Regions from separate parts of the Bradyrhizobium sp. USDA 4532 genome, predicted to be linked through region 2. Evidence: riboswitches for the same ligand, from Rfam matches in the RefSeq annotation. Region 2 holds a riboswitch; each other region holds the start of a gene.
What was found. Region 2 has a riboswitch for cobalamin ahead of metE (5-methyltetrahydropteroyltriglutamate--homocysteine S-methyltransferase). Riboswitches for the same ligand answer to the same signal wherever they lie in the genome.
Positions count from the first base shown of each region.

Region 1: it holds a riboswitch for cobalamin, as region 2 does, so the genes downstream of both, J2R76_RS30290 (TonB-dependent receptor) here and metE (5-methyltetrahydropteroyltriglutamate--homocysteine S-methyltransferase) in region 2, are expected to answer to the same signal.
Region 3: it holds a riboswitch for cobalamin, as region 2 does, so the genes downstream of both, J2R76_RS12995 (DUF1636 domain-containing protein) here and metE (5-methyltetrahydropteroyltriglutamate--homocysteine S-methyltransferase) in region 2, are expected to answer to the same signal.

Region 1 is NZ_JALJZN010000001.1:6,598,096-6,601,299, forward strand. Features, by position in the region: gene J2R76_RS30290 (TonB-dependent receptor) at 1-1,886, opposite strand, end outside; cobalamin riboswitch at 1,995-2,193, opposite strand; gene J2R76_RS30295 (iron ABC transporter permease) at 2,306-3,204, shown strand, end outside.
Region 2 is NZ_JALJZN010000001.1:3,690,201-3,693,404, reverse strand. Features, by position in the region: cobalamin riboswitch at 967-1,169, shown strand; gene metE (5-methyltetrahydropteroyltriglutamate--homocysteine S-methyltransferase) at 1,268-3,204, shown strand, end outside.
Region 3 is NZ_JALJZN010000001.1:2,690,138-2,693,341, reverse strand. Features, by position in the region: gene J2R76_RS13005 (cobyric acid synthase) at 1-348, opposite strand, end outside; gene cobO (cob(I)yrinic acid a,c-diamide adenosyltransferase) at 360-1,013, opposite strand; cobalamin riboswitch at 1,050-1,262, shown strand; gene J2R76_RS12995 (DUF1636 domain-containing protein) at 1,356-1,730, shown strand; gene cobW (cobalamin biosynthesis protein CobW) at 1,727-2,761, shown strand; gene cobN (cobaltochelatase subunit CobN) at 2,761-3,204, shown strand, end outside.

The DNA.
Region 1 (3,204 bases), 2.9 Mb from region 2:
GCCATGCCGCCGCGCAGGGTCACCGTATCGCTGAACTTGAGCGAGGCACTGGTTTCCGAGCCATAGCGGCGGGTGGGGTCGAGGTTGGTGTTGAAGAACAGCACCGGGTTGAAATGGATTTCGTTCTCGAGATCCATCAGATAGACGCTGGTCTGGACCTGAAACAGGTTGGTCCTGACGCGAAAGCCGCCCTCGACATCCTGCGAGGTCTGGGTCTTGAGCTGGAAATTCTGCGGGATCGGGGCGAAGGTCAGCGGGTCGAATGACGGACCCGACGCGACGCGTTCGTCGACATCAGGCGTGCGGAATGCGCGTGCCGCGCGGCCGAACACCGAGAAGGTGTCGGTCAGGCGATGCTCGGCGCCGACATGCAGGGCGTATTGCGTCTCGTTGCTGTCGAGCGGTGCCGCCTGCGTGTCGAACGCGAACGGCGCATTCGGGTCGTAGCGATCGCGCGCCGAGATGCTGGTATTCTGGACGCGCGCGCCGTAGGAGATGTCGGTCGTTGGCAACAGGCCCAGCGTATGTTGCCAATAGCCGGCCACGCTCTGCTGCTCGATATTGTAGATGTGGAACGGGTCGACGCCCTGATAGGCGCCGCGCGCCTCGCGGAAGCTCGAATCGTAATAGTCGATGCCGGTCAGGATCGTCGACGGCACGCCCAGCATCACATTCTTGACGCTGAGCCGCGGCGTCAGCGACCAGGTCTGCAGCGCGGCGTCATTGTAGGTCGAGGCGAAGCTGATGGTCGGCACCGTGCCGAAGAAGCCGCTCTGCGTCTCGCGCTGCCGCCAGCCGCCGTCGACGATGAGGTCGACGCCGTTCATCAGCGTCTTGGTGAAGCCGGCGGTGACGCTGGCGGTCTGCTGGTTGGCATAGTCGAAGGGCGTCGCGGCGCCGCGGCGATCGGTGAGCAGCTCGTTCACGCCGATCGACGGATCGACCAGCCGTCCGCCGGGTAGGCCGAGCTTCTGGTCGCTGCCGGTGACGGTCAGGAAGGCGGTGAGATCAGGCGTCGTGTAGTTGATGTTGCCGACGGCGTTGCGCTGGTCGAGCGCATTGTTGACGCGGTAGCCGTCCGACTTGATGCCGTTGCCGTAGAACGAGGTGGACCACGGGCCGGAATTGAGCGCCGCGGAGACCGCGGCCATGCGGGTGTTGAACGAGCCAACTCCGGCCTCGGCCCGCATCGTCGTCGGCGGGCCGCCGACGCCGGTCTTGGTGATGATGTTGACGACGCCGCCCACCGCGTTGTCGCCGTAGAGCACCGCGCCGCTGTTGCCGCGCGTGATCTCGATGCGCTCGATCGAATCGAGCGGAATCGTGGTGAGGTCGAAGCCGGCCTTGTCGACGTCGTTGAGGCGGCGGCCGTTGAGCAGGAAAAGGGTATTGTCGGTCGCGAATGCGCCGAAGCCGCGCAGGTCGACCGACGTCTTGGCGCCGTTCGGTCCGCCATAGGGCGTTTGCAGCTGCACGCCCGGCACCTGCGCGAGGATCTCGGGTAACGACTGCACCGGCGAATGCGCGATGTCGTCGGCGGTGATCACGGCCGAGGAGGAGCCGACAATGCCGGCGAACTGGCGGCCGCCGGTGCCGCCCGTTCCGGTGGCCACGCCGGTCCCTGTCGTGCCCGATCCGGCTCCGCTGCCTGTATTGTTGCCTTGCGAGGTGCCCGGCGCCGGGCGTCGCGGCGCCGGCGCTTCGTCAGCGGCCGGCCTGGCGCGCGTGACGTTCTGGTCGCCCGGCTTGGTGACTTCGATCGCCGGCAGCTGATCGGGAGCGGGTGCCTGCTGCGCCCGCGCTGCGGAGACAAGGATCGCCGGCGCGATCATCGTCGACGCGAGCAGAAGCGCGCGGCGCCGCCGATGGAAAGGGAAGGAGAACATAAGCAAGGCCTCGGCAACGTCAGTGGCACGTCACCGCGAACCAGTCTCACCATCGTGCTCACAGCATCAGGTGAAGCTCATGCCTGTACTCCCCGACCGGCAGCATCGCGTGTGACCACGGCTGACGGCAGGTCTCCTGGCTCGCGGGTCGTTACCCTTCGTCGCCTTCCCAGGACCGAGATTCCCAGTGGCCTGTGACGAAGGATTCACCGCATACAGTTGCGGGGGCAGCCGCGGCGTTGGGGAAGTTTCCCCGTACCGCATTCCCTTTTCATCTCATGAAAGAACCGTCATGTTCATCTAGGGTTCGGCCGGGTAGCAAAGTCAATCCGGCGGAAGTCGGGCGGCGGCCGCGCGGCCACGGTTTTTGTCGAGTGTCGCTTGTCTGCCACGGCGATCGCTGTAAGAGCATGGATCCGATGAGCGCGCAGGATTTTGCCTTGGCGGCCGAGGTCGCGGCGCGGCGCCGGTGGGGCGCCACGGCGGCGCTGCTCGCGCTCGTGGTCCTGCTGTGTGTGCTCTCGCTCGGCATCGGGCCGGTGCGGCTGTCGCCGCTCGCGGTGATCGAGGCGCTGTTCGGCGGCGGCAGCGATGTGGCGCAGGTGATCGTGCGCGAGATCCGCCTGCCGCGCACCATCCTGGCATTTGCGATCGGCGGCATTCTCGGGCTGTCCGGTGCGGCGCTGCAAGGGCTGCTGCGCAATCCGCTGGCCTCGCCGTCGCTATTCGGCGCGCCGCAATCGGCGGCGTTCGGCGCGGTGCTGGTGATCGCGCTGGGCCTCGCCGATGTGCGCTCCTACGCGCTGCCGGTGGTGGCGATCATCGCCGCCTTCGGCTCGGTGTTCGCGCTGCTTGCGATCGCCGGCAGCAATGCCGGGCTGTTGATCCTGATCCTCGCTGGGCTCGCGATCTCGAGCTTTGCGGGAGCCGCGACCGCACTGGTGATGAATCTCTCGAGCAATCCGTTTGTGGTGCTGGAGATCGCGTTCTGGCTGCTCGGCTCGCTGGAGGACCGCAGCTTCCAGCACGTGGCGCTGGCGCTGCCCTTCATCGTCGCGGGCGCCGCCATCCTGCTCAGCCAGGCGAGCGCCTTCCGCGCGCTGACGCTTGGCGAGGAGGCGGCGCAGAGCCTCGGCGTCGACGTCGGGCGGTTGCGGCTCTTCGTGATCACGGGCGTGGCGCTTGGCGTCGGCGGCGCGGTCGCAGTCACCGGCACGATCGGCTTCATCGGCCTGGTTGCGCCGCATCTGATGCGTCCCGTGATCGGTCACGATCCGGCGCGGCTCTTGGTGCCCAGTGCGCTCACCGGCTCGGCGTT
Region 2 (3,204 bases):
AAATAGCCGGCAAATCCCGCCAGATTCGTGCAGTGTTTGTCGGCTTTCCGACCTACGCTCGTTTCTATGTTTCCATTCAGCCGATCCGCTCGAGCTTGTTCAGCTTTTGTCGTGCCGATCTTCGAGGCCAAAGCGAAGGCCGCTGCCGATTTACGGATGAGAAATCGGGGCGCACTTTGGAGTGCTGTTGAACCGTCTGGTCCGGCGCGGTCACCCGAACGCCTGCGATCGCTATCGGCTTGTAATGATGATAAGCAAAACCACTCGTCACCGCCGGGCGTGTGGAATCGTCGAAAGCGCGTTCTGGGGCAGGCAGATGATATGGTGCGCGGGTTTCTACCTACGCGCACGATGTTGCAGTCCGCTCAGTCCAGCTGCCTCGGCTCCGCATTCATGGTGGGATGACCCTTTCCAGTCGCGACACGCGGCAAGCGAGAAACGATCAAGTCGCGCTAGCTTCCTCTTGAGTTGCTCAACATTCTCGAGAGCAGTTGTCTGACGGATTGATTCATGAACGCTCTTACCAGCCCCCGAACGGGCCGACCGCAAAGAGGGTGACAGAAAGGACGCCGACAGCGCTCCAAACAGCCATTGTCATTGCGGGCCTTCCGGTGTTCGTCGAGGCGAATCGATATGCATGCCCGAGTATTAGCGTCATCAGAGACCGCAAATCGCCTACCAGGATTGGTTGGCTCGTAGATCAATATGGCGACCGGTTGCTGATGGAGTTTTCGCAGGTGTGTTGTCCCTGGCGCGGCTTTTGACTGTCGAGAGACCGAAATACACTCGAAGCGCCGCGACCTGCGCCTTCGACAATCCTTTCGACACATATATTGCAGACTGCGTCTATTGGATAAGCTTCCAATCGCGTGATCAACTTTCGACGTTTATCATTTTGAGTCACTGATGATGGCAGCATTGACGTGAGAGAGTCATCTGGGAGGTTGACGGAAGAGGTCTCTTGCCGATAATCCAAATCGTAGAGGTTCTCCGGTCCCGCTGGATTCGGAGCTAAGAGGGAAGCCGGTGAACATGCCGGCGCTGCCCCCGCAACTGTAAGCGGCGAGCCGCCGTCCAACAAAGTCACTGAAGCCCGTGCGGCTTCGGGAAGGCCGGACAGCAGCGATGACCCGCGAGCCAGGAGACCTGCCTCGACCACATATACGTCCACGGGCGGGGTGTCCCGGTGGTGCGCCAAGCCGCCGCCGCTCGGGCGATCCTGCTTGCGTCCGCCTTGGCCTTTGCCCCCAACTACGGGGTTAGCGCTATGTCTCTTCTCTCCCTTCCGGTTGCCACGCTTGGAACGCCTCGGATCGGTCCAAGACGCGAGCTCAAACGCGCGCTTGAAAGTTACTGGGCCGGCGCAATCAGCGAACAGCAATTGCTCGAGGCCGCAGCTGGCCTGCGTGCTGCGAACTGGGCCCGCCAAAAATCCCTCGGTGTCACCGTCATTCCGTCCAACGATTTTTCGTTGTACGACCAAGTGCTCGACACCTCTGTCATGGTTGGTGCCATCCCGGAAGTTTATGCGTCGAAAATCGAATCGGTTTCGCTCAAGACGTACTTCGACATGGCGCGCGGTTCACAATGCGATCGCCAGAATGCGAGTTGCGGCCACGGATCGGGCGGATTTAGCGCGCCCGCACAGGAGATGACCAAGTGGTTCGACACCAACTACCACTACATGGTTCCTGAATTTCATCAGGGACAGAGGTTCCGCCTATCCTCTCGCAAGCCTATCGAGGAGTATGAGGAAGCCAAGGCCCTGGGGTTCCAGACGCGCCCTGTCCTGATCGGGCCGGTCACATTCTTGAAGCTTGGCAAGAGTGCGGACCCCGCGTTTCAGCCGCTGTCTCTCCTGGATAAGCTAATACCGGTCTACATCGAGGTTCTGCAAGAACTAGGCAAAAGGGGAGCAAGCTGGGTTCAATGCGACGAGCCCTGCCTGGTCCTTGATCTGGAGGAGGAAGCGCGAAGATCTTTGCTGCGTGTCTACGATCGGCTCGCCAGGGAAGTACCAGACGTCAAGATCATGGTCGCGAGCTATTTCGGTGATCTCGGCGATAATCTGGACATAGCTTTGAACATGCCCGTTGCCGGACTGCACGTGGATTTGGTTCGCGCACCGAATCTGTTGAGCCGGATCATTGCTGCGCGGCGAAGTGATCTCGTCATGTCCCTCGGCGTCGTCGACGGACGAAATGTATGGCGCTCGAACCTGTCGACGCTCCGCCAGCAACTGGATCCCGCCATTGCGAAGCTGGGCAGGGATCGTGTTCAGATCGCTCCGTCCTGCTCGCTGCTCCATGTGCCCGTCGATGTTGAACTGGAGACCGGACTTGCATCCGATCTCAAGAGTTGGCTTGCCTTTTCGGTACAGAAGATGCGTGAGCTTGCGATCCTAGCGCGGGCGCTCGCGGGTGATAAGAATGTTGCTCAAAGTCTTGCTGAATCGCAGTTGGCCGTGACGGTCCGCCGGACTTCACCAAAGATCCGTGATGCCAATCTCGCGGTGCGGATGCGAGCGATCGACGAAGCCATGCGCCGGCGTGCCAGCCCATTTGTCCATCGGGCCGAGATCCAACGCAATCGCTTTGGACTACCGGCCTTTCCTACCACGACGATCGGATCCTTCCCGCAAACCCCAGAGGTCCGTAATGCCCGCGCGGCACATTCGCAAGGCGTCATGAGCGACGAGCAATACGACAAATTTCTCAAGGAGGAGACTGCGCGCACTCTGCGTTGGCAGGAGGACATTGGTCTAGACGTCCTCGTGCACGGCGAGTTTGAGCGCAATGACATGGTGCAGTACTTCGGCGAGAAACTCGCCGGCTTCGCATTTACCAGGAATGGTTGGGTGCAATCCTATGGGTCGCGCTGTGTCAGGCCACCGATCCTATTCGGAGATGTTTCGCGGCCAAAACCGATCACTGTGGATTGGTGGCTCTACGCGCAATCACTGACCAGCAAGCCGGTGAAGGCGATGTTGACCGGGCCAGTAACGATCTTGAATTGGTCGTTTGTTCGCGATGACATTCCAAGAGGCGAGGTCTGCCGGCAGATCGCACTGGCGATACGCGACGAAGTCCGCGATCTCGAGATAGCCGGTGCGAGCATGATCCAGATCGACGAAGCTGCGCTCCGCGAAGGATTGCCGTTGCGCCGATCGGAGTGGGGGGCCTACCTTCAATGGGCCGTCGATAG
Region 3 (3,204 bases), 1.0 Mb from region 2:
CAGCACCGCGCCCGTCAGCGATGGTTTCATGCCGGCATATTCGCGCGCGCGTGCGGTGGCGATCCGTTTGCCGTGCACGATGACCTGGGCGCCGACATCGGTCTCGGGCTTCAGCAGCACCGGGTTCATGTCGGTGTGCGGCTCGACGCCGGCGGCGAGCGCCTGCAACGCCTGTGCGCGGCCGATCTCGCCGCCATCGACGGTCACGGCGGCGTTGTTCGACATGTTCTGCGGCTTGAACGGCAGCACGCGCAGGCCGCGCCGTCTCGCGGCGCGGGCGAGGCCGGCGACGATGAGCGATTTGCCCACGTCCGAGCCGGCTCCCTGGATCATCAATGCGCGCGCCATCGTGATGCCCGTCAGAACTCGACGCCCGGCTGGGCCTTGATGCCGGAGCGGAACGGATGCTTTACCAGCGTCATCTCGGTGACGAGATCGGCAATCTCGATTAGCTCCTCCTTGGCGTTGCGCCCGGTGAGCACGACATGGGTCATCGGCGGCTTCGACGTGGTCAGGAAGTCGACGACATCGGCGATCGCAAGGTAATCGTAGCGTAGCGCGATGTTGATCTCGTCGAGCACGACCATGCGCAGGCTCGGGTCTGCGATCAGCTGCTTGGCCTTTTCCCAGCCGGCTTGCGCTGCCGCGATGTCGCGGGCGCGATCCTGCGTCTCCCAGGTAAAGCCTTCGCCCATTGCGTGGAATTGACAGAGATCGCCGAAATGCCCGGTGAGCAGGCGGCGCTCGCCGGTATCCCAGGCGCCCTTGATGAACTGCACCACGGCGCAGGGAAAGCCGTGCGCCACACAGCGCACAATCATGCCGAACGCGGAGGACGATTTTCCTTTGCCGGCGCCGGTATGGACGATGATCAGGCCCTTTTCACCGCTCTTGGTCGCCATGATGCGGTCGCGGGCGGCCTTCTTTTTCGCCATCTTGTCCGCGTGGCGCGCATCCGGCGAAAGATCGGTGCCGACGGCGCCGTCTTCAGCGCCCTTTCCATCAGAAGTCATCACATTCCTTCGGCTTGACAAGTGCGAGGCTTGGACGAATGGTGGTCCCGCGTCGGTTCCTGTCCTACGACAGGCGAAGAGGGAATGCGATAGGGCTCCGCTGAATCGGGCCCGAAGCGCAGCCGCCCCCGCGACCGTGACCGGAGAGATGCCCAAGCCACTGATTCCATACGGAGTCGGGAAGGTGGGCATCGAAGGGTAAAACCTGCTCCGCAAGCCGGGAGACCTGCCAACGCAGCATGTTGTGAAACCGGCGGACGGGGTGTTCCGCGACGGGGAACGAACCTGTCCAAAATCGGTTCGTGTGCCTCATCGCTTCCCGCTGTCAATCCAGGAAGGGCGATGAGCGTTACACTTCATGTCTGCATCACCTGCCGCGCCGGCCAGACGCCGGCGGAAGGTGAGCTCGCGCCCGGTGCACGCCTGCATGCCGCGCTTGTCGAGGCCGGCGTGCCTGATGACGTCAATCTGGTTCCCGTCGCATGCCTGTCGGCCTGCAGCCAGGGTTGCTCGGTCGCGCTCAGCGCGCCGGGGCGGTGGTCCTATGTCTACGGCGGCCTGTCCGCTGATAATGCCGCGGATGTGATCGCCGGTGCCTCCGCCTATGCGGCGGCGCCCGACGGCATCGTGCCGTGGCGCAGCCGTCCGGAAATCTTCCGCAAGCAATCGCTCGCCCGCATTCCACCTCTTCCCGTCGTGCCGGAGGCCGCAGAATGACCACGCTCGCCAAAATTCCGGTCACCGTCGTGACCGGCTTTCTCGGCTCCGGCAAGACGACGCTGATCCAGCATCTGATCCGCAATGCCAACGGCAAGAAGCTCGCGGTGCTGGTCAACGAATTCGGCAGCGAAGGCGTCGACGGCGACATCCTGAAGTCGTGCGCCGACGCCAATTGTCCGGCCGAGAACATCGTCGAACTCGCCAATGGCTGTATCTGCTGCACCGTCGCCGATGATTTCATCCCGGCGATGGAGCAGTTGCTGGCGCGGAACGTGAAGCCCGATCACATCGTGATCGAAACTTCCGGGCTCGCGCTGCCGAAGCCGCTGCTGAAAGCGTTCGACTGGCCGGAGATCCGTTCGCGGATCACGGTCGACGGCGTGATCGCGCTCGCCGACGCCGAGGCCGTCGCCGCCGGCCGTTTTGCGCCTGATCCGGCCGCGGTGGATGCGCAGCGTGCGGCGGACGACAATCTCGACCACGAGACGCCGCTGTCGGAAGTGTTCGAGGACCAGATCGCATGTGCCGATATCGTGCTGCTGACCAAGGCGGACCTCGCGGGGGCGGAGGGGATCAAGGCAGCGAAAGAGGTGATCGCGGCCGAGATGCCGCGCGAGGTGCCGATGTTGCCCGTCGTCGACGGCACGATCGACGCGCGCGTGATCCTCGGGCTCGGGGCGGCGGCGGAAAGCGATCTCGCGGCGCGGCCGTCGCATCACGATGGCGAGGAGGAACACGAGCACGACGATTTCAATTCCGTCGTGATCGATCTTCCGGAAGTTTCGGATGTCGACGCGCTGGTCGCCTCGATCAAGGGGCTGGCGCGCGAGCAGAACGTGCTGCGCGCCAAGGGCTACATCGCGGTCGAAGGCAAGCCGATGCGGCTGTTGGTGCAATCGGTCGGCGAGCGGGTGCGGCATCAGTTCGACATGCCCTGGGGTGCCCGGGCGCGGCGGTCGAAGCTCGTCGTGATCGGCGAACATGCCGACATCGATGAAGCCGCGATCAGGGCACGGCTTGGTGTCTGATGCACGTCGTCTTCCGCGAGAGCCGCGGCCTTGAGGAGACCGCGACGCCAAGGGACCTCGGCCAGGATCCGGCCGATCTCGTGGTGTTGTCGTTTTCCGACAGCGATCTTGCTGCCTTCGCGGCCGGCTGGCGGCGGGGCCGTGCTGCGCTGCCGTCGCTGCGGCTCGCCAATCTCGCGGAGCTGCGCCATCCGCTGTCGGTCGATACCTATATCGAGCGGACGCTCTCGCACGCCCGCGGCATTCTGGTGCGGCTGATCGGCGGCGAGCCCTATTGGTCATACGGGCTGGCCGCGGTGCATCGGCTGGCGAAGGAGCGCGGCATCGCCCTGGTCGTGCTGCCGGCCGATGGCCGCGACGATCTGCGGCTGGATGAGTTCTCGACCTTGCCGGTCTCGACGCTGCGCCGTCTGAAGGTGCTGTGCGACAAGGGCGGCCCCGTT